DNA from 3 places in the Lactobacillus sp. ESL0237 genome. Region 2 is predicted to be linked to each of the others. Evidence: predicted binding sites of a transcription regulator. Region 2 holds the regulator's gene; each other region holds the start of a gene.
What was found. Region 2 encodes NrdR, which represses ribonucleotide reductase genes. Its sites were predicted from a motif close to ACACNATATATNGTGT; they were not measured.
Positions count from the first base shown of each region.

Region 1 (10,026 bases), on a different contig from region 2:
CCTTGCCGCTCTTCATCTGTAAAACCTGCTGAATGATGATTATTATCTGGATGTTTCAAATCAATTTCTTTATGAGCACAATTATAATCTCCACTAGCCAAGACAGGTTTCTCTTGATCTAGTTTTTTCAAATAATCGCAATACTTCTTATCCCAACTTTGCCGCTCACTTAGACGCTTTAAACCACTGCCAGAATTTGGTGTATAAACTTGGGTAACAAAATATTTAGGAAATTCTAAAGTAATAATTCTACCTTCATCGTCCATTGGCTCAGGTGCGCCAATTCTAGGAAAAGTTGCTAATGGTTTAAGTTCCTTCTTATATAAATACATTGTCCCCGCATAACTTTTACGAGCTGGCTCTTGGGCCGAACGCCAAACAATTTCATATTCAGGAAAATTTTTTGCTAAGATTTCTTGGTGCTTTTTAGTTGGACCTGTCGAGCGCAACTTAGTTTCTTGAAGGGCAATAATATCCGGCTTATGCTCGTATATTTTTACTAAAACCTGCCGGGTTGCTTCAGCGCGTGATGATGTTCCCGTCAAAGCTGCATTTAACGAATCAATATTCCACGAAATTAAAATCATTTATTTCTCCTTTGTTGTATCTTGCTTACCCATTATATATTTTTTAAGATTGTCTTGTTATCTTGCAGCACTTACTCATGCAAAATAAAATTATAAAATTCTAACCTAATTCAAGCCACAAAAAAGCTGCTCATTATTTCACGACTTTAGTCAAAAAATACTGTACATTTATTTACTTAGTTTAATCCTATCTCATTAATAATGTAAGCGATTGCTTTAATAGCAGGTTATAATAAAAGTAAGATTCTTCACAAGTTTATATTTTTAATTCAATCATTACAAGTGTATAATAGCACAAGAGAGAATAATGATAATCTATGGAGGTTAGATTTTATGACTAAAATTTATGCTTACGCTATCCGCAAAGATGAGGAACCATATGTTCACGAATGGCAAGCAGCCCATCCCGACATTACTGTTGATTTTACAGATCAACTGTTGACCCCTGAAACTGCTCAATTGGCTCAAGGAGCTGATGGTGTTGTTACTTACCAACAATTAGATTACAAAGCGGACACTATCGAAGCTTTAGATAAGCTTGGTATTCACAATTGGTCAATTCGTAACGTTGGAATTGACAACATTGACTTAAAAAAAGCTAAAGAACTTGGGTTTAAATTAACCAATGTTCCAGTATATTCACCTGATGCTATTGCTGAACATGCTGCTATTCAAGCTGCTAGAATCTTACGCCAAGATAAGGCAATGGATGAAAAACTTGCTAAACATGACTTCCGTTGGGCACCAACAATCGGTCGTGAAGTACGGGACCAAACTGTCGGTGTTATTGGTACGGGACACATTGGCCAAGTATTCATGCAAATCATGGAAGGCTTTGGTGCTAAAATCATTGCTTATGACTTATTTAAGAACCCAATCTTAGAAGAAAAGGGTTATTACGTTGATAGTTTAGATGAATTATATGCACAAGCAGATGTCATCTCACTTCATGTCCCTGACGTTCCAGAAAACATCCATATGATTAACGATGATTCTATTCAAAAGATGAAAGATGATGTTGTTATCATTAATGTATCTCGTGGTCCTTTAGTTGACACCGATGCTATCGTGCGTGGATTAGATTCTGGTAAAATTTTCGGTTTTGCAATGGATACTTACGAAGGTGAAGTTGGTATTTTCAATAGTGATTTCACCAATAAAGAATTACCTGACAAGCGTCTTGCCGACTTGATTGACCGACCAAATGTTTTGGTAACCCCACACACTGCTTTTTACACTACTCATGCTGTTCGCAATATGGTTATTAATGCTTTTGATAACAACTTAAAATTAATTAAGGGTGAACCAGCTGATACACCAGTTGATTTAAATAAAGAATTTTAATTTCACAAATTAATTTATTCTACTTAAACACATGCTATAACTTTACAAAAAGCACCGATTTATTTCGGTGCTTTTTGCATTTATTTTTATTATTATCATACCCATTAATTAGCTGAAGCGTTAGTTGCCTGGATTAAAGCACCACGAAAACCTAATTCTTCTAGCTTATTAACTCCTTTTATGGTTGAACCACCTGGCGTTGTTACTTCATTTTTTAATTCTTCTGGTAATTTTTTTGTATCAAGAGCTAATTGAGCTGTACCAATTAGCATTTTTTCAATTATTTCATAGGAATCCGTCCGCTTAACACCATTTTCTACTGCAGCATCACTTAGGGCTTGGATTAATAAATCAACATAGGCTGGCGTACACCCAGCAATTGTGCCATAAATTCCTAACTTATTTTCAGGAACAACATAGACATCACCCATGCAAGCAAAAATATTTTTAGTTAGTTCGATTACTTCTTGTTTTTCCTCAGAAAGAAAGCTAATTACTGTGATACCCCGACCAATTTTAACTGGTGTGTTAGGAACAACTTTGACAAAGGTTGCATCTGCTGAAATCAGCTGCTTAACCTTTTTTAAATCGCCACCACCAGTTGAAATAATTATGCCATGATAAACTTGTCCTAGTTTTATAAAAATATTATCAATTGCTGAACCACCTACTGCTACAATTACTGCTTCACAGGGTTCAAATTCATTATACGTATCTACTAACTGTAACCCATATCTAGTTGCCAGTTTTTGTGCAGATGCGTGCCCACCGTCATAAATATAAATATCCTCACTAGCAGTTTTAGCTTGTAGTAGTCCCTGAACGATAGCAGTACCAATTTTACCAGTTCCAATAAATCCAATTTTCATTTCAATCACCTTCAATTGTTTAAAGAGTAGCATCAGCAATTAACACTAATTTTCTTGAAAATCAGCCAACCACTGTCACATTAATAACACTTTACTTTATTATACCGAAATCATTAATTAACTAAGCACCTAGCAACTTAATTTATAAATCATTTTTAAGTAGCTTAACGAATTGGGGATAATTTTTTACTTCATACAGGGGATGCAAATTCATATTATTTTTTCGGTGCCGATGGTTATACCAAATACTATTAAAGCCATAATTTTCTGCACCTAAAATATCTGACTGCAAACCATCACCAAAAAAAATTGTTTCAGCAGGTCCGATTGAAGATAAATTGAAAAAATAATCAAAAATACGTTTGTCTGGCTTAGCAAAACCAGCTGCTTGAGAAGTAACAATTAAGGAAAAATAATTTTTTATTCCTGCCAATGCAAGTCGATGTTCTTGCATAAAGCTTTCGCCATTACTCAGAACCGCTAACTGGTAACCTTTTTTTTGAGCAAATCTAAGTGTATCTATAACACCTGGCAACAACTGATGAGATTCACTAAAATAACTGCGGTACTCTTGCATAATTAATAGACCATCAACATTAATTTGTAGGTTATCTTTGAGAAAGTTATGAAAAACCATTTCACTGAGCTGGTCGTAGGTGATCTTTCCTTGTTCTAACTGGCGCCAAAGACCTTGATTGTAACTGTTATAACGCTGTTGCAACGCCGTAGTTAATTTCCAATGATGGGCATTAAAAAGACTACGTAAAGCATAATGTTCTGTAGCAGCAAAATCAATTAAAGTATCATCAACATCAAAAATTATTTGTTTAAATCGCAAATAAATATCTCCTTATTGCTATTAATATATAAATTAATAAACTTAAAAATTAATCTGTTTACTATCTATTTTATTAAAATTAGCGGACAAAGTCATTTAACATGTTTAATCCAGTATTATGCTAACACACTTTAAGTTGGCTTACCTTTATTAAATCGCCTTAGCATAGTTAGTCTATTTAAAAGATTATTCTTTGTAGTTTTTCTTTACCACTTCAAGTCATTAGGTAAGCACAATTTTTAATTTATTGTGCTTTTTTCTTTGCTATTTATTTTAAAACTTAGTATTTCTTACTCGCACATAAAAGACTGGCGTTATTTTTTTATTTGCTAATTTTTTATTGCATACACAACATGTTGTGGTATCATTTTTTATATAACCATACATAATGTAGTTGTGAAACAAAATTTATATCTAGGAGTCATTTTTATTATGAAAAATTCAACCATAACTTTAAGTCAAGCCTATATTGACCGAGTGAAACAAAATATTACCCCCCATTGGGGCGAATTAGGCTGGGTTACTTACAAACGGACTTATGCCCGGTGGCTACCAGAAAAAAATCGTTCTGAAAATTGGGATGAAACCGTTAAAAGAGTTGTGGAAGGTAATATCAATCTTGATCCCCGCTTAAAGGACTCACCTTCAGATAAATTATTTAATGAGTTAACCACTGAAGCTCAAGAACTATTCAAAATGATTTATGGCCTTGCTGCTACTCCATCTGGTCGCAATCTTTGGGTTTCTGGTACTGACTATCAAAAACGCAATGGCGATTCCTTGAATAACTGTTGGTTTATTGCTATTCGTCCTCAAGCTTATGGTGCCAGCCATATTTTGCCCGATTATTTAAAAAAAGAACAGGTAGCAGTTTCAATGCCCTTTTCTTTTCTATTTGATCAACTAATGAAAGGGGGTGGTGTGGGATTCTCAGTTACTCAAGATAACATAAAAAAAATACCCCAAGTCGACAATAACATTGATTTAACAATTATTATTGATCAAGATAGTGATTCTTATACTGATACAATTAAACTTGGTGCAATTGATAAAAAAAAGTGGTCTAAACAAAATAGTACTCCAAATGACTGCATCTATTTTGAAGTGCCCGACACACGAGAGGGCTGGGTCTTAGCTAATGCCAGATTAATAGATATGCATTTTAATCAAACAAATCCTGAGCACAAGACTAAATTAGTCATTGATATCAGTAATATTCGTCCTTATGGAACAAAAATCAATGGTTTTGGTGGTACAGCTTCTGGGCCAATGCCGTTAGTTGAAATGCTTTTCGACATTAACAAAATCATCAATACATGTTCAAACCGCAAAATCAGTTCAGTTGATGCAACAGATATTTGTAACTTAATTGGCAAAACAGTTGTTGCTGGTAACGTTAGACGATCAGCTGAGTTAGCATTAGGTTCTAATACAGACCAAGCATTTATCACTATGAAACAAGACCAAGATAAGCTCTATCACCACCGTTGGGCATCAAATAATAGTGTAGCAATTGATGCTGCGTTTACCAATTATGAACCGATTGCCAATGGTATTAAAGAAAATGGCGAACCAGGCATTGTAAATTTGGACTTATCTCAAAACTATGGTCGAATTATAGATGGATACCAAAAAGACGTTGATGGTGCAGTAGAAGGAACCAATCCTTGTGGTGAAATTTCTCTTGCTAATGGTGAGCCTTGTAATTTATTTGAAGTTTTTCCTTACATTGCTGAACAACAAAATTGGAATTTAAAAGATGTGTTTAGATTAGCCACCCGCTATACCAAACGTGTTACATTCAGTACTTACGATTGGGCTATATCCCGGGAAATAATTTATAAAAATCGTCGTATTGGCGTATCTATGTCAGGCATTCAAGATTGGTTATTGAATGATTTAGGTCACCGTGTTGTCACTGGTTTTAAAGAAGAGAGCGATCACGAAACTGGAGCTAAAATTCAAGTACCGATTTATGATCCGAAAGGAATTGAAATGGTTTCTAACGCATACCAAGCGGTTGTGGATGCAGACAATGAATATAGCCAAGCTTTAGGATGTAATCCTTCAATTAAACACACTACAGTCAAACCATCAGGAACGGTAGCAAAACTTGCTGGTGCTTCTGAAGGTATGCACTTTCACTATGCAGGCTACTTAATTCAACGAATTCGTTTCCAAGCGTCTGACCCGCTTCTTAAAGCCCTCGCTGAATGTGGTTATTATTCAGAACCAGATGTTTACACACCAAATACAGTTTGTGTTGAATTCCCACTACGAGCTGCACATGCAGATAGTGAAAATTTTGCCTCTGCTGGCACGGTTTCAATTGCTGAGCAATTCGCAACACAAGCTTTCTTACAAACATATTGGTCCGATAATGCTGTAAGCTGCACCATTACCTTCCAAAATGATGAAGGTAAGCAAATTACATCTTTATTCAACCAGTACCGCCATATTATTAAATCAACCTCTCTTTTGCCCTACTATGGTGGTTCATTGAAACAAGCTCCAAAAGAGCCAATTGATAAAGAAACATATGAAAAAAGAAAAGCCTCAATTATTGCCGATGTTGCTACAGTCTTTGCCAAGCAAAACAATGACCAAAAAAATTTGGAATTAATTGATCAAACTGATTGTGAATCAGGGTCTTGTCCAGTCAAATAAATCAAATTAGAATTATATAATTTAGGAGAATTTATTATGAAAAAAAACAAATTAGCAGTTCTTGCTGGAATAGCAACTATTTTTACTTTTTCTCTTACAGGCAATCAGACTAGCCAAGAAGTTATGGCTAAGCCTAGTAATAAAATTACCGTAGCTTATACACTTAATGTAAACAAAAAAAATATAAAAAACAAAAAGGTTAAACTCTCTAAACATGCAACAGTGATGTCTGGTCTTAAAAAAGCTTGGCGAGTTAAGAGCACAAATGGCTTTATCACTGCAATAGATGGTAAAAGTCAAGATACTCACAAGCAAATTTATTGGACTTATACAATTAATGGTAAATTTGCTAATAAGGGAGCTGCGGAACAAAAAGTAAATAACCACGATAAAGTTAAATTTACTTTAGCCAAAATGAATTAATGCTTAACTCAACTAAAAAAATAGCCTTAATGGCCGTTTTAACAGCAATGTGTGTATCCCTAAGGCTTTTTAAAATTATTCCTATACCTAATGTTCAACCCGTAACTGATATTTTAATGATTGTGACTTTGAATCTTAGTATTAGCTTTGGCTTGACACTTGCAGTCTTAACCATGGTAATTTCAAATATTTACTTAGGTTTCGGTTTATGGACTATTCCTCAAATTTTTGCCTATGGCGCATGTATCCTAACTGTTGCACTACTTAGTAAATTAACACCTTTAAAAGACCATCTAACTTTACAGTTAATTCTTGCTACCTTTTTAGGTTGGGAATATGGCTTTTGGGTTGACTTAGGCATGTCAATTTATGGAGGTATTCCTGCCTTCTTAGCATATTGGGCTAGCAGTCTTACTTTCGATACTTACCATGCAATTGGTAATTTAGCTTTTTATCCAGTTTTATATAAACCACTCTGTCTTGCGCTTAATCACTTCCAAAGGAGAAAAATATGACATTGAAAATATATACAAAAACTGGTGACCAAGGCTTCACTAAACAAGTTACTGGTAAAATGGTGCCAAAATATGACTTGCAAATAGCTACTATTGGTGAAGTCGATGAACTTCAGTCTTATTTCGGAGTTGTAATAGCTAATTTATCCACCAACTGTAGTCAATTACGGGAGCTTATCCAAAATTTACAACGCACGCTTTATCTATTACAAGGAGATATTGTCGTCAAAAGACGGTCTAAAATCACTTTAAAGGAAGTTAAAGAACTTGAACAAGAGATTGATCGGCTAACTTCCCTGCTACCAGCATTAACAGAATTTATTCTACCGGGTGGCTCGATTACAGCCGCTAATTTACATTATGCTCGAACCATTGCCCGCCGTGCTGAACGAACAATGGTCCAGTTAAATGAAGAACAAAAATTAGCACCTGCTTGTTTGCAATATTTAAATCGTTTATCTGACTACATATTTGTTCTGGGAAGGTATGCCAATTTTTTAGACGGAAAGCAAGACATCCCCAGCAAGCAGTAATATCCCACTTTTTAAGTATAAATATTAATTTAAAAGCAGGACGGCGATTAATAATCGCTGCCCTGCTTTGTTCGTTTAAGACTTTACCAAAAAATTACTCTTACTGCCACCATAGTTTAATTAAACTTTGCGTACCCAAATCACCCAAATGTTGTTTATCAACCAAAACTTCGTAGAGCCTTTTAGCTTCAGTTGTTGCCGGTAAACTTAAATTCATTTCCGCAGCAGTTTCTAGTGCAATCCGCAAATCTTTCAGAAAATGTTTACTGAAAAATCCAGGCGTATAGTCACCTTGTAAAATTCGTGGACCATAATTGCTAAGACTCCAATTAGCCGCACTTCCACCACTCACTGTTTCTAGCACAGTGGCTAAGTCAAGCCCAGCTTCTTTAGCATAGACAAACATCTCTGTCATTCCCGTCATGGTTCCAGCAATCATAATTTGATTAGCCATTTTAGTATTTTGACCTGATCCTGCGGGCCCAAAATAGTGAACAGCTTTGCCAAAATCATTAAAAACAGGTTGTAAAGCTCTAAAAGCGTCTTTATCGCCACCAACCATAATGGTTAACGTACCATTTTTGGCACCAAGATCGCCACCAGAAACTGGTGCATCCAATATCTTAGCGCCATTCTTTACACCTGTAGTAAAAATTTTTTGCGCAAGTTTTGGTTTTGAAGTAGTTAAATCAACTATATATTTATCCTGCACTATTTCTTCAAAAATACCATTACTGCCAAAATATACTTCTTCCACATCAGTTGGAAAACCCAACATTGTAAAAATTAAATCTGCCTTTTTAGTAACTACCCGCGCACTTGAACACCATACAGCACCTTGTTCAACTAAATTATCAGTTTTACTTTTGCTACGATTATAAACAAAAAGTTGGTGCCCCGCTTTTAGTAAGTTAAGACAGATTGCATTCCCCATCACACCTGTTCCAATAAATCCAATTTTCATTATACTTATCCTCCTTTATGCCAAATATAGTTAATTATAATTTTGCCACAGTTTTAAGTTATTACTTAAACTTATTACAAATAATTAAAATAAAGTATTTTATACTTAGTTAAATCAATTTTATAATAAATATAGTTTAAGGAGGCAAGCATTATGAAAATGCACAATGACTATTTACTAAATAAAATTAATAATCCGCAAGATTTAAAAAAATTGACTTTACCTGAAATGGAACAACTAGCAACTGAAATCAGAACTTTGATTTTAGAAAAAGATGCAGCAGAAGGTGGACACCTCGGCCCAGATTTAGGAATTGTGGAAGCAACAATTGCTTACCACTTCGTTTTTGATGCTCCAAAAGACAAAATTGTGTGGGACGTTTCGCATCAAACCTACCCCCATAAAATGTTAACTGGCCGCGCTACAGCTTGGCTTGACCCGACCCATTATGAAGATGTCACCCCATATTCCAACCCAGACGAAAGTGAGTATGATTACTATGCAATAGGTCATACTTCTACTTCTATTGCCTTAGCCACTGGTATGGCGAAAGCCCGGGACTTGATAGGGGGGCACGAAAATATCATGGCTTTAATTGGTGATGGCTCACTAACTGGCGGCTTAGCCTTCGAAGGATTAAACAACGCGGCTATTGAACCACATAACTTAGTCGTTGTTGTAAATGATAATCAATGGTCTATTGACGAAAACGTTGGCGGTTTAGTTACTGCACTGGCAAAATTACGGACATCTAATGGAAAAGCACCAGAAAATCCTTTCACAGCCATGGGCTTTGATTATCGCTATGTTGCAAATGGTAACAATGTTCAAGATATGATTACTGCCTTCAAAGCAGTTAAAGATATTGATCACCCTATTCTTTTACATATTAATACCATTAAAGGAATGGGTTATGCCCCTGCACTTAAGGATGAGGAAGCCCACCACTGGGTAATGCCCTTTGATCTTAAAACTGATCAGCCAATCAAATTAGCTGATACAAAGCCAACTGCCAAAACAGTTGCAATTGAGACTATTAAGAAACAAATTACTCAAGGACAAAAAATCATGGCTATCAATGCCGCAATTCCTGGGGTATTTGGCCTAGATGAAATTAAGCATGATTTCCCTAAAAATTACATCGATGTTGGTATTGCAGAACAAGAATCGGTTGCCTTTGCCGCTGGCTTTGCAAAAGAAGGCGGCACCCCTGTTTTATTTGAAAACTCAACTTTTTTGCAACGAGCCTTTGATCAACTATCTCACGATGTGGCTGCAAACAATTT
Region 1 is NZ_REHE01000002.1:10,437-20,462, reverse strand. Features, by position in the region: gene F5ESL0237_RS00285 (exodeoxyribonuclease III) at 1-587, opposite strand, end outside; gene F5ESL0237_RS00280 (D-2-hydroxyacid dehydrogenase) at 921-1,931, shown strand; gene F5ESL0237_RS00275 (pyrroline-5-carboxylate reductase) at 2,036-2,800, opposite strand; gene F5ESL0237_RS00270 (YjjG family noncanonical pyrimidine nucleotidase) at 2,943-3,638, opposite strand; gene nrdJ (ribonucleoside-triphosphate reductase, adenosylcobalamin-dependent) at 4,071-6,305, shown strand; gene F5ESL0237_RS00260 (DUF4430 domain-containing protein) at 6,342-6,728, shown strand; gene F5ESL0237_RS00255 (ECF transporter S component) at 6,728-7,243, shown strand; gene F5ESL0237_RS00250 (cob(I)yrinic acid a,c-diamide adenosyltransferase) at 7,240-7,776, shown strand; gene F5ESL0237_RS00245 (NAD(P)-dependent oxidoreductase) at 7,877-8,740, opposite strand; gene F5ESL0237_RS00240 (1-deoxy-D-xylulose-5-phosphate synthase) at 8,894-10,026, shown strand, end outside.
Region 1: the regulator NrdR is predicted to act here: its motif matches at 3,985-4,000, upstream of nrdJ (ribonucleoside-triphosphate reductase, adenosylcobalamin-dependent).

Region 2 (10,026 bases):
AGTCACTCTTACGTCTTCTACGATCACGGAATGCATATCTGTAAGATACGAATAATTGTGTACTTGCAGCTTTAAATTGCATATGCTTTGCGCCCCGGTAACCCTTAGCGAGCTTCATAATCTTTTTACGACGTTTACGTGTTACTGTTCCACCCTTAACTCTTGGCATCTAAAATTCCTCCTAAATATCGCTGTTACTTTAATAATTAACGCATTTGTGAGAGCATCTGCTTGATGCGCTTCAAGTCGCTACGCGAAACTAAAGTAGCCTTTCTCAAATGACGACGTTGTTTCTTAGTCTTACCGTGGAAACGGTGACCAGTAAAAGCGTGATGACGCTTTAATTGACCAGAAGCAGTTCTTTTAAAACGCTTTGCTGAAGCGCGGTGGGTTTTCATTTTAGGCATTTCTAATTCCTCCAAATTAACTATTTATTTTTATCACTCTTGGGAGCAAGTATTAAGAACATTGAACGACCTTCCATCTTTGGCTTGCTTACAACAGTAGCAATGTCCGCAGTGGCTTCTGCCATTTTTTCTAGCACATCACGTCCTAATTCTTTATGAGTAATAGCTCGACCCCTGAATCTAATTGAAACACGAACATTAGCTCCTTCTTTAGTAAGAAACTTTTGCGCATGCTTTAATTTAGTGTTAAAATCATTGCCTTCAATTGTTGGACTTAGGCGTATTTCCTTCACACTAACTGTCTTTGACTTTTTGCGTGATTCTTTAACCTTCTTTTGTTGTTCAAAACGGTATTTACCGTAGTCCATTATACGAGCAACTGGTGGTTTGGCATTAGGCGAAATTAGAACTAAATCTAAATTTGCAACACTTGCTTGGCGTAAAGCCTCAGCTTTGGTTACAACACCAACTTGTTCACCATCTTCATTAATTAAACGAACTTCGCGTGAGCGAATTTGGTCGTTTAATATCAAATTCCTTGGTATAATTCTTCACCTCCATAGTTAACTTGAGGACAAGAAAAGAGCGGGTAATAAGTAACCCGCTCTTAATCAACAGAAAATATCGATTAGCCCAGAGGTCAACTTAACTTAGGCGAGAAGCGGGATGCTTCTTCTTGTTCTCAACTAATGTGATTATACACGTCTTCTACTAACTAGTCAAATTGTTTTAATAAATAAAGTATTATATTTATTAAAGTAATATCAAAATTGTAGCTAATCAATTTAATTATAAAGAGTTTTATAATTAAATCCAGGAACTCGACCAAACCATTTTTTAATTAAACGATTATATTGGCCATCATGTTGCATTTTTACAATTGCCCGATTAATAGCACGCTCGAATTTTTCTTGATGCTTGTTAATGGCAATTCCATAGGGTTCATGGGTAAAGGTCCCTCCGCGCACCTCTAATGTCGGGCTTTCAACCGCAAGACCATATAAAACACCGTTATCACTGGAAAGGGCATCCCCTTGACCAGCTTTTAATGCAACAACTGCTTGACCATAGTCTTGCATTTGCACCACCTTAGCTTGCGGGGCTATTTTTTTAATTACTTCAACTGAATTATCACCAATAATTCCAATAACGGTTTTCCCTTTTAAATCATGAACGTTTTTTATTTTAGAATCTTTTCTAACTAGCAAAGACTGCCCCGCAGCAAAATATGGACGTGAAAAGTTTACCAGTTTCTTGCGCTGCGGCGTAATAGTCATTGTGGCAATTACAGCATCCACATTACCATTTTTAAGAAGTGGAATTCTTGACTGAGCAGTTGCTAAAACAAATTTAGCTTGACCACGTGAGCCTAAAATTTCTTTCGTTACAGCTTTAGCCACATCAACGTCAAAACCTTTTTCCTGATAATCTCTAACATCTGTTAAACTGAATAGCCTGACATCACTTTCAATTCCCCATGTAATTGTTTTAGAAGCTTGTGCATTCTTTAAAACATCTTGATCAGAAACTCGCTGACTGCAACCTGCTAACAAAAATAGACTGATTAATACCGGAACTAGGTCAAAAATTTTCTTCATATTGACTCTCCCAATAATAAAACAACGGCTGCTCAACAAATTTCAAAGTAGCTCTTAATTACTTATTTTTTGCGTGAATAAGATTTAACATCTTGATCAATTTCTTGAATAAATTGGTCTAAACCTTTGGCTACTTCTTCCTCCGTTCCATAGCGCCGAACATTAACACCATTTGCTTTCATTTCATTGTCACCTAAAACTAAGGTATAAGGAACTTTTTGTGTCTGCGATTCACGAATTTTATAACCTAATTTTTCATTACGTAAATCTGCTTCTGCTCTAAAACCACGCTTATTTAATTCATCACGAACCTTTTTAGCATAATCAGAATGCGCATCAAGATTAACAGGAATTACTTCAACTTGAACTGGAGCAAGCCACGTTGGAAAGGCACCTTTATAAATTTCAATTAAATAAGCAATAAAGCGTTCCATTGTGCCTACAATTCCGCGGTGCATCATCACTGGGCGATGCTCTTCCCCATCTTGCCCAATATAAGTCAAATTAAATCTTTCTGGTAACATAAAGTCGAGTTGAATTGTTGACATTGTTTCGTCAGCACCCAGAGCTGTTTTAGTTTGAATGTCTAACTTCGGACCATAAAAAGCAGCTTCACCTTCTGCTTCAACATAGTCAAGTCCCATGTCATCCATCGCTTTTTTAAGCATTGATTGACTTCTTTCCCACATTTCATCATTAGCAAAATACTTTTCTGTATTCTTCGGATCACGATATGACAGTCTGAAATAGTAATCAGTAATATCAAAGTCCTTATAAACGTCCATAATTAATTTCAAAATCTTAGAAAATTCTGCTTGTACTTGGTCAAGCGTAACAAAAGTATGACCATCATTTAAAGTCATCTCACGTACTCGTTGCAAACCTGACAAAGCACCAGATTTTTCATATCTGTGCATCATTCCCAATTCAGCAATTCTAATAGGCAATTCACGATATGAACGGATATGATGCTTATAAATTTGAATGTGTGACGGACAATTCATTGGGCGAATTTCAAGCATTTCACCATCGCCCATGTCCATTGGAGGAAACATATCATCACGATAATGTGCCCAATGACCTGAGGTCTTATACGCATCTACATTTAAAAGAACGGGGGTATATACATGTTGATAACCATCAGCAACTTCACGATCAATAATATAACGCTCAACTACGCGCCTAATAGTTGCTCCTTTTGGCATCCAGTATGGTAATCCTGCACCAACTTTAGGATCAACAAAGAATAAATCAAGATCACGCCCAATTGTACGGTGATCACGTTCTTTAATTTCTTCACGTCGCTTTAAATCAGCCTCAAGATCAGCCTTTTTGAAGAAAGCCGTTCCAGAAATTCTTTGTAGCATTGGATTAGATGACTGCCCCTGCCAATAAGCACCCGCAACTGACAATAATTTAAATTGCTTAATTTTACCAGTATTTGATACCAAAATATCAAAGCCAAAATCAATAAAGTCACCTAACCTATATGCTGTAATTTCATCGCTTGCTTCAGCTTGCAGTAAATCAAGTTTAAAAGCATTATCTCTGAAAATTTCTTGAAGTTCTGCCCGTGACATTGTCACTGCTTCAATTTTTTCACCAGCCTTAATTAAATGCTTAACTGCTTTTTCAAGTTCAGGTAATTCACTAATCTTGATTTGGTTTTCTTTGTCAGTATCAACAAAGAACCCATCTGTCTCAGTCCCATGTTCACCTAAGCGTAACTCTGGATAAGCTTTCTTCGCTGCTGCTTCAAAAATAAAAGCTGCACTAGCTCTTAAAATATTTAAACCTTCTTCATCCCGATCAGTAATAATCGCAACCTCAGCATCTTGATTTAATTCATATTCTACTGGATGAAGTTGTCCGTTAACTCTACCAGCAAGTGCTGCTTTGCCAAGAGAAGTTGAAATGCTGTGTGCTAATTCATTAATAGTGACTGTTTGTTCAAAAGCTCGTTTTGATCCATCTGGTAAAATAATTGAAAAGCTCATATTTCCTCCAAATAATAAAAAAAGTCCCAGTGCATTATGCACTGGGACGTATTTAGCGTGGTTCCACCCAATTTAGGCTAGTTCTGTCTAGCCCACTCTTTCTGAATCGATAGTGGAATTCACCCAATTATTTACTCTTTAACAATGAATAAGTGGGGTGTCGACTCTAATAAAAAACTTCCAGAATACCGTCTTTCTCTCTGATACGAGCAACATCATGTTCATTCATTTAATACAATTATACATATTTAACATTTAATTGCAATAATTTTTTAAAAAGCAAAGAAATCCACCAATATTTATTAAATTAACTACGCCGATTGGGTCCGGATACAATTATTTCAGTTGCGAGTGTCTTTACACGCTCCATCAGTCGCGCTGCTTTTACTGGGTCAATTGCATTTTTGGTTTCCTTAAAATGTTCTTCTAAATCTGCCATTGCAAAATTAGAAGAGAAAAAGGTCGGCAGTTCATTGTCCATTCGTGCCTGAAGAATTATGCCCAAAACTTCATCTCTTGACCATTGACTTAATGTTTCAGCACCAACATCATCTAAAATCAATAAGTCACAGTGAGCTATGCGCTGGACTTCATTTGTTAAACTGTTGTCGCCAAAATGACTCGCTAAGTTAGCAATAAAAGTTGGTAAATGCAAAAAAATAACCTGTTTATTCATCGCTGCTATCGAATTAGCAAGACCAGCTAGTAAATAAGTCTTGCCTACGCCAAAATCGCCTGATAAATACAAACCCTTTTGATGAACATTTGTTTTATATAGACTCAAAAATTCTTGAATTTTAGCAATAGCTGTTCTGCGTCCTGCAGTCACTTCCACTTGACTTAAACGTACGTTATGCAAATTTAGTGGCAAATTAATTAAACGAACATGCTTTTTGATACTATGATCTCTATCTTGAGCTAATTTGCTTTCTTCAGGAACATATTTAAGTGTGATGGCATTGCTACTTAACATCAATTCTGGACGATAGCCAACAATTACTGGATCTTTATGATGCTGCGAGATATAAAATTCGTATAAACTAGAGAGGCTCGCATTAATCATTTCATCCGTTATTTTATCTCGGTAAACATTAATAAATTTTTTAATTTTAGGATCAGCTAAAATTTGCTTGCGAATCTCGTCAAAATTATTTTTCTTAGTTAGTTTTGAATTGTTTTTAATTATTAGCTGATTTATTGTACGCATTTTTTACCTACTTCATACCATTTTCACTTTCAAAATTCTTAAAGAAGTTCTTTAAATCATCTGCTGAAACATCAGTTTCATTCTTTGCCTGACGTTTACTCCAATCGGTACCCTTTTCTACTGATTTTTTACTATAGTTACGATAATGACTAACTTTATTCTTTTGTTTAGCCTGTTTTCTTTTAGCAATATATTCTAAGGCTTGTTCTCCTGAATGTACCCCATGTTGCAGCCAATCATGTAAAATCGTATTAGTTAAATTATAAGAAAGCTTAGGGCTACTTTGCAGACAAACATACGTTAATATATTAAGCAAGTCTGCTGAAATGCCTTTCTGGTTATATAAATTATCAAGTAATTGATATTCACTTGCATCAACAAAATCATGACTCTCATTTTTTAAGTAATAGATAAATTGCGCCGGAGTTTTTTCATGTGCTAATTGCAAAATTTCCTGTTCTTTTTTACTAAATTGCTTATCATTAAAAGTTGAATCTGCTTGCAACGTCCGTTTTTGATTCTGTTGCTGCGTATCTGTACCATGAATGGTGTTTGCAATCGTTCGCTTAATTAATGGCATGTTCAATTGATATTCACCGTGCAAACAAGATAAAGTTTCATCAACAAATTCTTGTTCGGCTAGACCATATGTCCGCATTAGACCACGAATTGCTTCACGATTTTTATCAATTTCACTATTTGGGATTTGATATATTTCAAATTGCTGTTTCATAAAATCCCAATCAATACTGTCTTGTTGATTGATACTTGCTTGTTGATTTTGACCAACCTGGTTTTCACGCACTGCTTGTTTGACTTCTGGTGAAGGATCGATTGCCTCTGCTTTTGGCAAACTAAAAACATCCATAAATGAAGCGGATATATCTTGCGCATTAGCCAATCCGGTCACAGTATTTTTATTTTGCTTATTCTCATGTGCAAAATCACTACTTAGCTTTTGAAAAACTGTAACACCAACTTTTTCTTTTAATAAACTAGCTAATAGTGTTGTGGCAAAAAATTCACTACTACTGGGTACTTCTGCCAAACGAAAAGTTAAAACTTGACCCATAATTTTATTATCGAGTAATTTTGTTTGAACTAATCCGACAGCTTCCAACTTATGTAATGCGATAAACAAGCTTTTGAGGTCGCAGTCTAGTTGTTCTTGTAAACTATACAGTCCATGTGCATCTGACAGAATCATTTGTGGACGGTAATCCTCATTTAAGCTTAAATATAAAGCTAGCGCTAACGAGCCAATTAATGGTTGATATAACTTAACTAGAATACGCAGTGCAGTTATAGAAATTTCTACCCGATTAATAATTAAAAAAGGCTGTTTAGGATTGGGCGTCATAAACATGACTAATTACCCTTCTCTCTTTTGGCCATCATATCTTCCATTGTCTTCATAAAACTAGACATATCCTTAAATTCACGATAAATTGATGCAAACCGAATATAGGCAACATCATCTAATTCAGCTAATTCATCCATAACCAATTTTCCAATTTTTTTAGATGAAATCTCACTAATTCCTTGTTGTCTAATTTTATTTTCTACATGATCAACTAATTGTTCAAATTGAGAACTAGTAATGGGCCGTTTTTGTCCAGCAGCCATTACACCATGAAGTATTTTTTTGCGGTTAAATGGCTCCCGTGTACCATCATTTTTAATTACTAATAAAGGTGTTGTCTCAATTCGTTCAAAAGTAGTAAACCGAAAACCACAATTTTCACATTCTCTTCGCCGTCTTATTGATCTATTTTCATCACTAGGTCGTGAATCAATGACACGAGATGCATTTTGTCGACAATTAGGACATTCCATACTCTGACTCCTTAATTATTTTACTAATCAATTTATCTAATTTAGTTTCTAAAACTTTTATTGTACTGGTATTTAAAATTACATAATCAGCCAACTTTGCTTTTTGGGCTAACGACATCTGGCTATTAATTCGAGCTATCGCATCTTTTTCAGTTAAATTGTCTCGTACCATTAAACGCTTGATTTGCTCACCCTCTGGTAAAGCAATTAAAATACTACAATCACATAAATTTCGAGCTTTAGATTCAAAAAGTAGTGGTGCATCAAGAACAACAATCAACTCACCTAGCTTTTTATATCGAGTAATTTTAGCCTGAATTTCTTTTAAAATCAATGGATGTGTAATAGCATTCAGCCTTTTCAATTGCTGCTTATCATTAAAAACTATTTGCCCAAGTTTTGCACGATTAATTGATTTATCTGAATTTAAAATATTACATCCAAATTCTGTCACTACAACTTTATAACCTGCATGATCTATATTTAAAAGCTCATGAGCGATTCTGTCACTATCAATAACTGGTATCTTCTTTTTATGAAAGAATGCATCTGCCGTACTCTTCCCGCTAGCAATTCCACCAGTTAAGCCTATCACGATAGTCACTTATAAATCACCTGACAATCGGGACAAAATGTAGTACCACGTCCTGATACCTTGATTTTTTCTAATAAAACCCCACAGCGTGGGCAAGGCTCACCTTTATGTCCATATACCTTCAGTAATTTTTGAAAATCGCCCGTATCACCGTTTGCATCAAGATAAGTATGTATGGTTGTGCCGTGCTTTTTTATGGCCAAGTCAATTAGTTCATTAATATTGTCGTGCAATTGATGTCCTTGAAACTGCGGAATTTGATTGGCTAAACTTAGTGGGTGAATTTTTGTCTGCCACAATACCTCATCAACGTAAATATTACCAAGTCCAGCAACAATTGTTTGGTCAAGCAGTGCATTTTTTATATTCTTTTTTTTGCGACTAAGTGCATTTATCAAGTACTGTGTAGTGAATTCAGATGAATTAGGTTCGCAGCCCAATTTACTAATACCGGTTACTTCCTTTTCTGTACCAGTCTTAACCAATTGCATGCGTCCAAATTTACGGACATCATTATAACGTAATGCTGTTTTGTCTGTAAAAGCTATTTGAACATGATCGTGCTTATCTTTAGGTATATTAGCCTCTACTAAACGATATTTACCTTCCATCCGCAAATGAGAAACAATAGTTAATTGACCACTTAAACGAATTAGTAAATATTTTGCATAACGATCTATCGTTTCGATTTTCTTACCTACTAATTGCTGAATAAATTGCTCAGAATCACTAGCAATAATTTTAGGATACCACACCGTAACTGCTTGAATCGTTTTTCCTTTAACCAAAGGAAGAAGAGTTCGGCGAACTGTTTCTACTTCTGGCATTTCTGGCATTGATCTATCTCCTTACTTTGCATCAAACCAATCATGACCATAGCCTGAATCAGCAACCAATGGAATATCTAAATGTACTGCTGATTGCATCACTGCAGGAACAATCTCTTTGATAGTTGCTAACTCATCTTTAGGAACATCAAAAATCAATTCATCATGAACTTGAACAACCATTTTTGTTTTTAAATGAAGTTCATCTAACTTGCGTTGCATATTAATCATCGCAATTTTAATAATATCTGCTGCAGATCCTTGAATTGGCGAATTAATTGCAGTACGTTCAGCAAATGATCGAATATTAAAGTTTTTAGCGTGAATATCTGGTAAATAACGCCGGCGATGCATAATAGTTTCAGCATAACCCTTTTCACGAGCTATTTGAACCGCTTTATCCATGTATTCTTTAATTTGGGGGTATTGTTCAAAGTAATTATCGATAAATTCTTGAGCTTGCTTACGACTGATATTCAAATTTTTGGATAGCCCATAATCTGAAATGCCATAAACAATACCAAAATTAACTGCTTTGGCTCTGCGCCTCATTAATGGGGTTACTTCTGCTGGAGATTTCAATTTGAAAATTTTCATAGCAGTATGCGCATGAATATCATAGCCAGTTCTAAAAGCTTCTTGCATTTGCTCATCACCAGAAACTTGAGCTAAAATCCGTAATTCTATTTGAGAATAATCGCAAGAAAAAATGTAACCAGCTGGATCACTTGGTACAAAGGCTTTTCTAATCTGCTTACCTTCCTGTGTCCGAGTAGGAATATTTTGTAAATTGGGATCAACAGAGGATAAACGCCCAGTTGCTGTTAAAGTCTGTAGATAGCGAGTATGAACTCGTCCATCTTGCTTAATTACATCAAGTAACCCATTAACATAGGTTGACTGAATTTTGGCAGTTTGCCGATAAGTTAAAATATCAGCAATAATGGGACTTTGATCTTGCAATTGTGTTAAAACATCAACTGAAGTTGAATAACCGGTTTTTGTTTTTTTAATAGCAGGCAACCCCAACTTTTCAAATAAAATATGACCTAATTGCTTCGGTGAATTAATATTAAACTCTTCGCCGGCCTCTTCATATATTTTTCTTTCTAAATTTTTGAGTTCAACGGCAAACTCTTGCTGCAAATCAGTTAAAGTATGGGCTTGAACTTTAATCCCGTTAATCTCCATAATTGCTAATACTCGAGCTACAGGCAGTTCAATACTTGCATATAAGTCATCTTGTTCATGGTCTTTAAGTTTACTCAAGAGCGATTCTTTTAAGCTAGCAATAGCTTCAACTTTGGTAGCAAGATGATTATACAGCAACTGATCATCAGCAGGTATTTGTTGACTTTTACCCTTACCGTATACCTCATGATCATGTTTTACTGAATTATCACCATACATGTTGCAAATTTCCGCCATATCATCAGAATTATTTTCATTATTAATCAGATATGAAGTTAAGAGCATATCGTATTCGATTCCTTGAACTTGAATACCTAAACGTCTTAAACCAACCATTGTTCTTTTTAAATCAAAAACATTTTTTTTGA
Region 2 is NZ_REHE01000009.1:62,315-72,340, forward strand. Features, by position in the region: gene rplT (50S ribosomal protein L20) at 1-169, opposite strand, end outside; gene rpmI (50S ribosomal protein L35) at 207-407, opposite strand; gene infC (translation initiation factor IF-3) at 428-940, opposite strand; ribosomal protein L20 leader region at 979-1,091, opposite strand; gene F5ESL0237_RS05075 (transporter substrate-binding domain-containing protein) at 1,193-2,005, opposite strand; gene thrS (threonine--tRNA ligase) at 2,068-4,002, opposite strand; gene dnaI (primosomal protein DnaI) at 4,310-5,209, opposite strand; gene F5ESL0237_RS05090 (DnaD domain protein) at 5,217-6,575, opposite strand; gene nrdR (transcriptional regulator NrdR) at 6,578-7,045, opposite strand; gene coaE (dephospho-CoA kinase) at 7,032-7,649, opposite strand; gene mutM (bifunctional DNA-formamidopyrimidine glycosylase/DNA-(apurinic or apyrimidinic site) lyase) at 7,646-8,476, opposite strand; gene polA (DNA polymerase I) at 8,489-10,026, opposite strand, start outside.

Region 3 (10,026 bases), on a different contig from region 2:
CCAAGAAACATGCATGCCGACACAAACAGTGTAGGCAAAGAAGGCATTAATCCCTAAGGCTGGGGCTTCACCAATCGGATAATTGGCAATAATTCCCATTAATGCAGTTCCCAAAGCACTAGCTAAAGCAGTAGCGGTAAAAACTGCCCCCTTATCCATACCACTAGCTCCTAGAACGCTGGGATTAACAAATAGAATATATGACATACTAATAAAAGTAGTCAGTCCAGCCAGAAATTCGATTTTGATACTAGTTTTATATTTATCGAGTTGAAAATAACTCTTTATAAAATCCATTTGACATCTCCTGATAAAATGTTCGTTTTTGTATAAATTTTAACAACTTATTTAGTTTATCACTGATAAAAATAATTGCAAACACGAATTATTTCAGGATAATTTTAATTACAAATATGATTTTATTAACAATCAGTTAGATTTCTTAGGTAAGGATGAGCTACTTTTTAGTTACTTTAAGTAAATTTTTGGGTAAGAGGAGAATGAATTCGATTTTTGAACCACTTATAATCAATTCGAGCAATAGTTTGTTCTTTAGCTAATTTGATTAAAGCACGGTTGATTTTTTGACGTAAGATAATATCACTTTTTCTCAAGCCAACAGCAAATTCTTCTTTAGGAAAGGGACTTTGAATTTCAAAAAAACGGTCTGGTTCTTTTTGGTGTGAAATATAATAATTAGCATAAGTGCTATCAAGTAGTAAACCCTGTATTCTTTGTGAATTTAAATCAATAAAAGCGTTGGTAAAAGAATCATAGAGTATTGGATAGTGGTTTTTAATTTGCTTTTTATATATATTAGGGTAATTTATAACATCGTTATAACCAGACGAACCGGTTTGTACACCTAATGCTTTGTTTTTCAATGAAGCGGGACGAACAAGCTTATTTGTTTTTAATGACACTAAAACTTGGGTACTATTTAGGTAGGTTTGACTAAATGCCACTTTATTTGCTCTACTAGGGGTTTTGCTAAAGCCATTCCAGATCAAATCAATAGTCCCGTTTCGTAATTCGGTTGTATTCATTGACCAGTCAATAGTTTGAAAGCTCACCTTTAGACCATATAATTTAAAAACAGCAGTTGCTAGGTCAATGTCATAACCAACCAACTTACCATTTTTTTGCCGAAAACTCATTGGCACAAATGTGTCATCAACACCAATAATTACATAGCCTCTTTTCTTAATTCTTGTCCAATTGTCTATTGAATTAGCATTTTGTCCGACTGAGACATTGCTGCAGGCTACTAGAAAGAAAGACGTAGATAATATCATTATTGTAGTCACAATACGTTTAATTTTCACTTAATTTACCTTCTTAGTTAGCTAAAGTATTAACGGTAAAGATGCGATCAGATATCTGTTTAGCAAATTCCATATCATGCGTAACGACAATTTGTGTCATGCCAGTATTATTTTTAAGTTGCAAAATAATTTTGGCAACTTTATTACGTAAAGCTGGATCTAGGGCAGAAGTAGGCTCATCGTAACATAGAATTTGTGGCTTCATTGCTAATGCACGAGCAATAGCAACTCTTTGCTTTTGTCCGCCTGAAAGTTGATAAGGATAAAGTCGTTCTTTACCGGTTAAGTCAAGTTCTAGTAATAGTTTTTGCACTGCTATTTGTAATTCTTGCGTAGTATTTTTAAGTACTAAGCGAGGCGCTAAGGTAATATTATCTATTACATTTAGGTTGGGAAACAATTCATAATTTTGAAAAACAGCCCCCATAATTTGTTTGTTTTTGTTTTGCTCGATAGGATTAAATTCTCGTTGATTCCAATAAAAATGACCAGCATCAATTTTTTCTAAGCCAGTTAGACAACGTAGCAGGGTCGTCTTACCAGCACCAGAGCTACCTACAATTGCTAAAATTTGTTGGTCTAAAATAGTTAGATTAAGGTTATTTAAAATAATTTTTGAACCAAATTTTTTGGTGATATTTTTTAATTCAAGCATAGTTGTGACCCCAATTAGTTATTTCCATTTTGAATAATTAAGTTCGATTCGCTTTAAAAGAAATGAAATGATTCCAGTTATTAATAAGTAAATTATGCCTACCATAACTAAGGGGGTCAAAGTCACATCACGTGCACTAGCTACATTGCCAGCACGTAAAAGTTCACCAAGACCAATTACGTAGACTAAAGAAGTATCTTTAATTAAGTTGATAATTTCATTGCCAATTGAGGGAATAACTATTTTACTGACTTGTGGAATAATAATATAACGCAAAGTTTGCCAATAATTAAGTTGCAAAACGTGAGCACTTTCATATTGTCCTTTGGGAATAGACTGAAAACCGCCACGGAATATTTCAGCAAAATAAGCAGCATAATTCATAACTAAAGCAACTAAAGCAGCGTCATAGCGCTGAAAAATTATACCAATAATGGGTAAGCCATAAAAAATAAAGATTAATTGCAATAATAGTGGGGTTCCACGCATAATCCAAATATAAAATTTAAAAATTAATTTTAGGGGTTTAATGGCTGATAGTAAGCCTAGACTGGTAATTATTCCTAGTGGAATTGCCATAATGATTGTCCCCAAAAATAGCAGTAAAGTTATTTTTACTCCTGCGAGTAAAGCAGGAATAATTGAGATAATGTAAGCCATCGCTATCTTTTCTCCTTTTAAGTCAAATTGCACAGTAATCTATCTAGGATAAGTAATTACAAGCATAACATAAATAAAATATTAAATTAGTTTTTTTGATATCACCTTAAAAAAGTTGACTATGATTATTTATTAATAAGCTACTTTAAAAGAAGAAATGCTAAATAAGAAATAGTTAGGACGAAGGGTAATAATTTAGGCATCATTTATAATATTTTGTATTTAAAGACGATGAATTTGGACATAATAATACCCCGAAATTATTTTGATTTCGGGGTATTGCTAAATTAAATCTAATCTATAAGTTCAATATTAGTTGATTTATGCCATGTCTCAGGTAGTTTGTCAATCTCTTTTAATTTAGCGACTATCTGGTCAAGCACAATTTGGCGATCTTGATTATTGGTCATAAAATCTAATTGATCACCGTTAATTGTCATTTTAGGTGAATAGGCATATTTTTCATACCATGGCTTGTAATATTGCAGTAATTGCTTATAGTAATCTTCTAAAGTGGCATCATAACTAAGTTGTTCATAAGGACGACCACGTTTTTGAATTCGTTTGAGCATCGTGTTATATGATACATCAATATGAACAAGCAAATCAGGTTGACGCTTAGGCATATGCTCAAGTTCAGTCATCATGTTGTTTAGAAGTTCATAATATGTGTCAACCTCTTCCTTGGTTGCTCGTCCAATATCAGCATTCATTTGAAAAAAGAGGGCATCTTCATAGATTGATCGATCAAGGACATTGTTGTCATCCGTTAATGCATCTTTAATGCTACGAAAACGAGTATTTAAGAAAAATACTTGTAATAAGAAAGCATATTTTTTGGGATCCGCATAAAAAAGAGGCAATACAGGATTATCGTCAACACTTTCGTAAAATGGTTTGGTTCCTAAATAATTGGCTAAAATACTAGTTAAACTGGATTTACCGGCTCCAATTGGCCCGCTTAAAACAATAACTGTCATCACGTTCCTTCTTTACTATAAATTGCCTACTTCGTGCAATTTATTATCAATTTGCTGTAAAACTTCTTTTTTGGCATGCTCATCAACAATAAAGTCATATTGATCACCATCAATAGCCATTTTAGGCGAAGCATCATAACTCTCATACCATGGCTCATAATAATTAATTAGACGGGCATAGTAGTCTTTTAAACTGGGATCGGTACTTAATTGCTCAAATGATCTACCACGTTTTTCAATGCGTTTTAGCATCGTGTCAAGAGAAACGTGAATATAAATTAATAAGTCCGGTTTCTTACTTGGGTTACCAGGTGTATCTTCCAACATATTCTCAAGTAAACTATCGTAAATCTTAAACTCAGTCGGGTCAGCCACATTATTTTCGGCATTCATTTGGAAAAAAAGGGCATCTTCGTAGATGGAACGATCAGATACACTATTTTTTTCTTGAATTGCCTGATTAATCTGGGCTAAACGATGATTGAGTAGATAAATATTAAGTAAAAAAGTGTAGCGTTTCATGTCTTGATAATATAGAGGTAAAACAGGATTGTTATCGATTCCTTCATAAAACGCTTGTGTACCCAAATGCTCAGCTAAAATACTAGTTAAACTGGATTTACCGGCTCCAATTGGCCCACTTAAAACAATAACTTGAATCACGTTCTTTCTTAAATACAATATATAGATTCATATCTAGTTTAATACGAGATATAGTGGTTAGACAAGCAAAAAATTAATTAAAATAATAATTTAAATGTCAAGTGTTTTTGTATAATACAGCTTAAAAAAATATCAAAATACATATAGCTTTTATTTTGTTACACGTGAAACCTTAACTTGCGAAGCAATAAATTTTTAGACAAAAAAGTGATAAAACACGATTCAACCGAATTTAGTGATTTATCACTTTTTGTTAAGTAAAGTAGAATTAGTTAATTATAGTTAGTTAACTCTAGCTTTGGCTTCTTTTTTATCTTCTACTTTGTCCTGCACTTTATCAACTTGACCACCAATTTTTTCTTTAGCATCTTGGGCCGTACCGGTAATCTTGTCTTGTAAGCTAACCGAATCTTTCTCATGTTGTTCTTTAGTCTTTATATCAACTACCGTTACATTAACTTCAACAGTATCTAAGTCAGTCATTTCTTTAACTTTATCATGGATTTTTTGTTTAATTTGGTCATATAATTTAGAAATTTGAATACCATATTCAGCAACAATTTCAATGTCTACAGCTACTTGTTTTTTACCAACTTCAACATTGACCCCTGAAGTAACATCATCGTTATTGACAATTTTATCAGCTAAGTTTGAAAAGAAGCCACCGTTGACAGTTAAGAGCCCTTTTACGTCTGATAAAGCAATACCGATAATTTTTTGAATTACCTTAGTATCATAATTTAAATCGCCTTTTATTTCTTGTTTTGAATTAGTTTGTACCATAAATATCAGTTCCTTTCGGTATTATTCGATTATTATCTGTTTTTTAAGTTTTTTAGTAAGGGCCAATAATGACCAACTAAAGCGCCGCAGACTAACATAACGATGACGAAAATAGTTTTGTAAAATCCCAGTCCGATAAAACAAAATGCTAGTAATAAACCGATTACTGCACCGCTTATTTCTGGGAGGTACTTTTCTAAATTTTCTTTCATTGCTTGCCTCCTTTATTGAACGCGCTGTTCTGGTTTATTAGAAGTGTGATAGTTTACAAATTTAATTTTAATTTTAGGCTTTTGATCAATCCCTAATAATAGCTTGAGATTTTTGTCTAATTCTTCTAAATAATTGTCAAGCAAGGGAGTCATATTTTCAGCTGCTCCAAGGTCGCCACTAATCTTAATTTTGATTTTACGATTAGTTAGTCGTGAAGCCACTTTTGGATTCTTTAAATAAGGTAAATCATTTAAAGAATTGGCCACATAGCTATTAATAGCCTTGCTAGTTATTTTAACTTGACCATCTTTTTTATGAATCAAATTAAAGTATCGTTGTACAGGCCAAAACAAAATTATTATTAAACTAACAACTAGTACCAATAAAATAATGGCACTGATACCAATCAGGTACCAAGTAAAAATTGGGTTGAGCTTCCCTAAAGTAGGTAAGCTGATTTTTAAGTACTTTTGCCAAAAACCACTATTATCCCAGAGAATAAATATTGGTAGCGGTATAATTAGCAAGAAGCATATGATCATAAACCATTTCTTAATTCGTTTCAACTTATCACCATCCTCTCTTAATTTAACCTAAGTATAATACATAATATTTTACTAGTATAGAAATATGCACTAATATGTATACAATTTCTGGTTAATATATTAAATAACGTTATAATTAAATAATAAAAATCAATAATGTTAACGGATTCAGCTGGTGTTGGACAAAATAAAAATTATTAAAATAAAAGGGGCAAAGCTAAACCAACTAGTGCGGGAGCTATTTTACTGCTGACTAACTGAATATAAACAATTTACTGTTTAAGACTAGATATATCTGTTTAATTACTAAATAATAAAACCCTTCAGACAGTTTAGTCTAAAGGGTTTTAATTTCTTTTTTGATTTGCTTAATCTAAGTCCTAATTGCGATATTTTTCATCTAATTGGCTAGCAGCACTTTGGTCAATAATTAATGTTACATTGGGATGATTTTGCAAAATAGATGCAGGAACTTCTTCAGTTACTGGTCCTTCAATCATTTTTTGGACGGCATCAGCTTTATTTTCGCCAAACGCCATAATTACTATTTCTTTTGCACTCATGATATTAGCAATACCCATACAAATTGCTGACTTAGGAACGTCATCAATATTGCTAAAGAAACGCGAATTTGCCTGAATAGTATTTTCGGTTAATTTAACTTCGTGTGTGATTGAATCAAATGCGGTTCCAGGTTCATTAAAAGCAATATGACCATTTTGGCCTAAACCTAAAAGTTGAATATCAATTGGATTGTCTTCGATAATTTTATTGTAGTCAGCTGAAGCTTTTTGTGGATTGTTAATAGCTAAAATACCATCAGGTATATATGATTTTTTAAATGGCTTTTGCTGGAAAAGATGTTTTTGCATGAAATAGTGGTAACTTTGGTCACTTTTTTCGTCTAAGCCAACATATTCATCAAGATTAATACTAATTAAGTTACTATTATCAAGTTGGCTATCAACCCATTCTTGGTAAAGATTTTCCGGAGTGGAACCAGTTGCTAAGCCAATAACTTTTGCTCCATTGCTAATGCTGTTTTTAAAAATTGCAAACGCTTGCTCACTAGCACTTGCTTTGTCGTCCTTAATAATTATTTTCATAAATAAGCCTCCCAAAAATATTAAGTTAATTATAAATTGGTATATGCCAATTTGTCAACTAGAGATAAAATAGGCAGTGTAAATAATTTAAAAAAGCCTTAATCAATATTTCTTGCAAATAGAATATTGATTAAGACTTTAAATATTTTATTCACTCCTTAAAGCAATGGCGGCATCTTTTTTGGCAGCCATGCGGGCAGGCAAGTGTCCGCCGAGCATCGTCAAAATGGTCGAAATACCAATTAAAACAAGAGCATGAATTGGATTAAGTTGAGCTACATTGGTCAAATCAGTGATGGAATAAAGTACACTGTTAATTGGGAAAATTAGCAGCCGGGCAATTACAATTCCCAAAATACCAGAAAAAATTCCTAAAATAAAAGTTTCAGCATCAAAGACACGAGTAATATCTTTTTTTCGTGCGCCAAGAGCTTTTAAAATCCCAATTTCTTTAGTTCTTTCTAAGACTGAGGTATAAGTTAATATTCCAATCATAATCATTGAAGTTATAAGTGAGATTGCGGCAAAAGCAATTAAAACAGCAGTAATTCCATTTAATAATCCGCCAGTCATAGTAGTTACTGCACTAGACATATCGGTATAAATGATTTTATCTTGTTTAGCTTTACCTTTATTCCAGTTATCTAAATAATTTAAGACCTTGTTTTTTGCATCAAAGTTATTAGGATAAATCATGATTCCAGCAGGAATTGTAGAACCACCGATTGCTTGCAATACCTGCTTTTTAGTGGTCTGATTCATATTTTGTCCTGTTAGCACATTCTGATTAGAGTTTTTTTGTGCTTTAACAATTGCTGAACTTTGGTTTTCTTTAATAACTTGCTGTGCTAGTTGGTCACTATAGGCAATACCATGCGCTAATAGTTCTAGCGAATCTTTATTTTTAGGTCGAATGACACCAGCAATTCGCAGTTTAAGCTTACTATTAGTATACATAGCTGAGTTTACCTTTTTGGGAATAAACATTCCTGTAGGTAATTTTTGGTAGTAATCATCATTAGTAGCAATTCTAAACTCTCTGCCAACTAGTTGGCTAAGGTCAACTTTAGCTCCATTTTTGATGTTAAGGCCGAGATTTTTTAGTACATTATCTATAATAGTATTCTGACTATCAACTACTAAAACTAAGTCAGTTGCTGATTTGGGCCAAGTACCAGATAGTAAGTGATAGTTCTCTTTTAAAATATTGCCCTGACTTTTATCAAGTTCGGTAGGGAAAACGGCTGATCCCATAAAAGACATGCTGGCTGCTTGTGTTTGCATTTGCGAATATGCTGCAGTCATAGTTGAACCAGCTTCTAATGGTGAAAACTGCACACGCTTAACTTTGCCATCGATTTTTCCTAAAAGGTTGAGGTTAACACCAACTTGATAAGAGATGTTATTAGCATATTTAGGATTAATCTTTTTAATGTAGTTAATATAATCTAGCGTAATTTTGTTTTTGTGGGAACTTTGTTGTGCCTTATCTTTTCTAGCGGTAATATAACCTCGATTTTTAGCAACACTCTTAGAATTTTTTTCTTGCGCAAAACTATCAAAATTAGCAGCATTTTGGGTAATTGTTACAGGATATTTGGCTAATGCTTTACTCATAGTTGTATCAATCTGTTTTTGAAAACCATTAGACAAAGCTAATACTATTGCAATAGAAATAATACCAATACTTGAAGCAAAAGCAGTTAGAGCAGTTCGCCCTTTTTTAGTCATAATATTAGTAAAGCTAAGTTTAATAGCATTCCAATATGACATTTTAGTTCGTTTTAAGTTAAAAGTATCAGCTTCATTTACCGGCTTAAAGGCATTTGAATCATTCAAAATTTTGCCATCTTGAAAATTAACGATTCTAGTTGCATACTTCCTTGCAAGTTCTGGGTTATGGGTGACCATGATCACTAAGCGATCTTGAGATAATTGCTTGATTAATTGCATAATTTGCTCAGACGTTTCAGTGTCGAGAGCTCCAGTTGGTTCATCACACAGTAGAATGTCTGGGTCATTAGCCAATGCTCTTGCAATCGCTACACGTTGCATTTGTCCACCAGATAATTGATTAGGGCTCTTTGATACTTGATCTTTTAATCCAACTTTGGCTAAAGCATCAAGTGCTTTTTGATGACGCTGTGAGGCAGGAACACCAGACAGGTTCATACCTAATTCAACATTAGCAATAATTGATAAATGAGCCACCAAATTATAATTTTGAAAAATAAAGCCGACTGAATTGTTACGATATGCGTCCCAATCAGTTTCAGCAAAATTTTTAGTAGATTTTCCATTTATAATTAAGTCGCCGCTGTCGTAGCGATCAAGGCCACCAATTACATTTAACATTGTAGTTTTTCCAGAACCACTTGGTCCTAAAATAGCGACAAATTCTTGATTACGAAAAGAAATAGAGACATCATCAAGGGCATGAGTGACTGTATCCCCTACATGATAAGATTTACGCAAGTGCTTTAATTGAAGCATAGTTAACTCCTTTATACCTTTATTAATTAATAGGCGTAAGTTTAACATATATAAGATATTAAAGCTATAATAATGAAGTATTTATTATTATAAAAAGTTTAGCTGACTTCAGTATTATACATTTACTTTTCAGCACATATTATTAAGTAAGTTAATAAAGGTAAAGATTAGGAAGAGGAATGTAATTAAGGTAATAATAATTAGATGGCGTTTTTTATTAATTAGTAAAATACCAGCAAATTCACGCATAATTGCATTAGGAAGAAAATAAAGTCTAGTGTAACAACCAACTCCGTTTGCATTTAATCCAGTCGCTTTAGCAGCTAGGCCAGCGCGAAAAATATGATAATTATTACTGAAAAATTTAGCACGATAATGATTATTACCAAAATCGGTCGTCGCAACCGCCTGCGAAAATTGCATATTTTGATAAGTATTTTTTGATTTTGTTTCAAGTAAAATATATTTTGGATCAACACCATGAAGAATAGCATAAGACCTCATTGCCTCTGCTTCAGTAATTTCTTCATCATTGCCTTTTCCACCAGACATAATAAATTTTGGCGGCTGCTGGCCCTTGGCTACTTGCTTTTGCGCAAACTG
Region 3 is NZ_REHE01000010.1:435,719-445,744, reverse strand. Features, by position in the region: gene F5ESL0237_RS07455 (NCS2 family permease) at 1-297, opposite strand, end outside; gene F5ESL0237_RS07450 (amino acid ABC transporter substrate-binding protein) at 474-1,295, opposite strand; gene F5ESL0237_RS07445 (amino acid ABC transporter ATP-binding protein) at 1,339-1,980, opposite strand; gene F5ESL0237_RS07440 (amino acid ABC transporter permease) at 1,999-2,640, opposite strand; gene F5ESL0237_RS07435 (deoxynucleoside kinase) at 2,934-3,620, opposite strand; gene F5ESL0237_RS07430 (deoxynucleoside kinase) at 3,636-4,283, opposite strand; gene F5ESL0237_RS07425 (Asp23/Gls24 family envelope stress response protein) at 4,566-5,066, opposite strand; gene F5ESL0237_RS07420 (DUF2273 domain-containing protein) at 5,099-5,278, opposite strand; gene amaP (alkaline shock response membrane anchor protein AmaP) at 5,291-5,845, opposite strand; gene F5ESL0237_RS07410 (glucosamine-6-phosphate deaminase) at 6,205-6,930, opposite strand; gene F5ESL0237_RS07405 (ATP-binding cassette domain-containing protein) at 7,078-9,423, opposite strand; gene F5ESL0237_RS07400 (YdcF family protein) at 9,553-10,026, opposite strand, start outside.
Region 3: the regulator NrdR is predicted to act here: its motif matches at 4,325-4,340, upstream of F5ESL0237_RS07430 (deoxynucleoside kinase).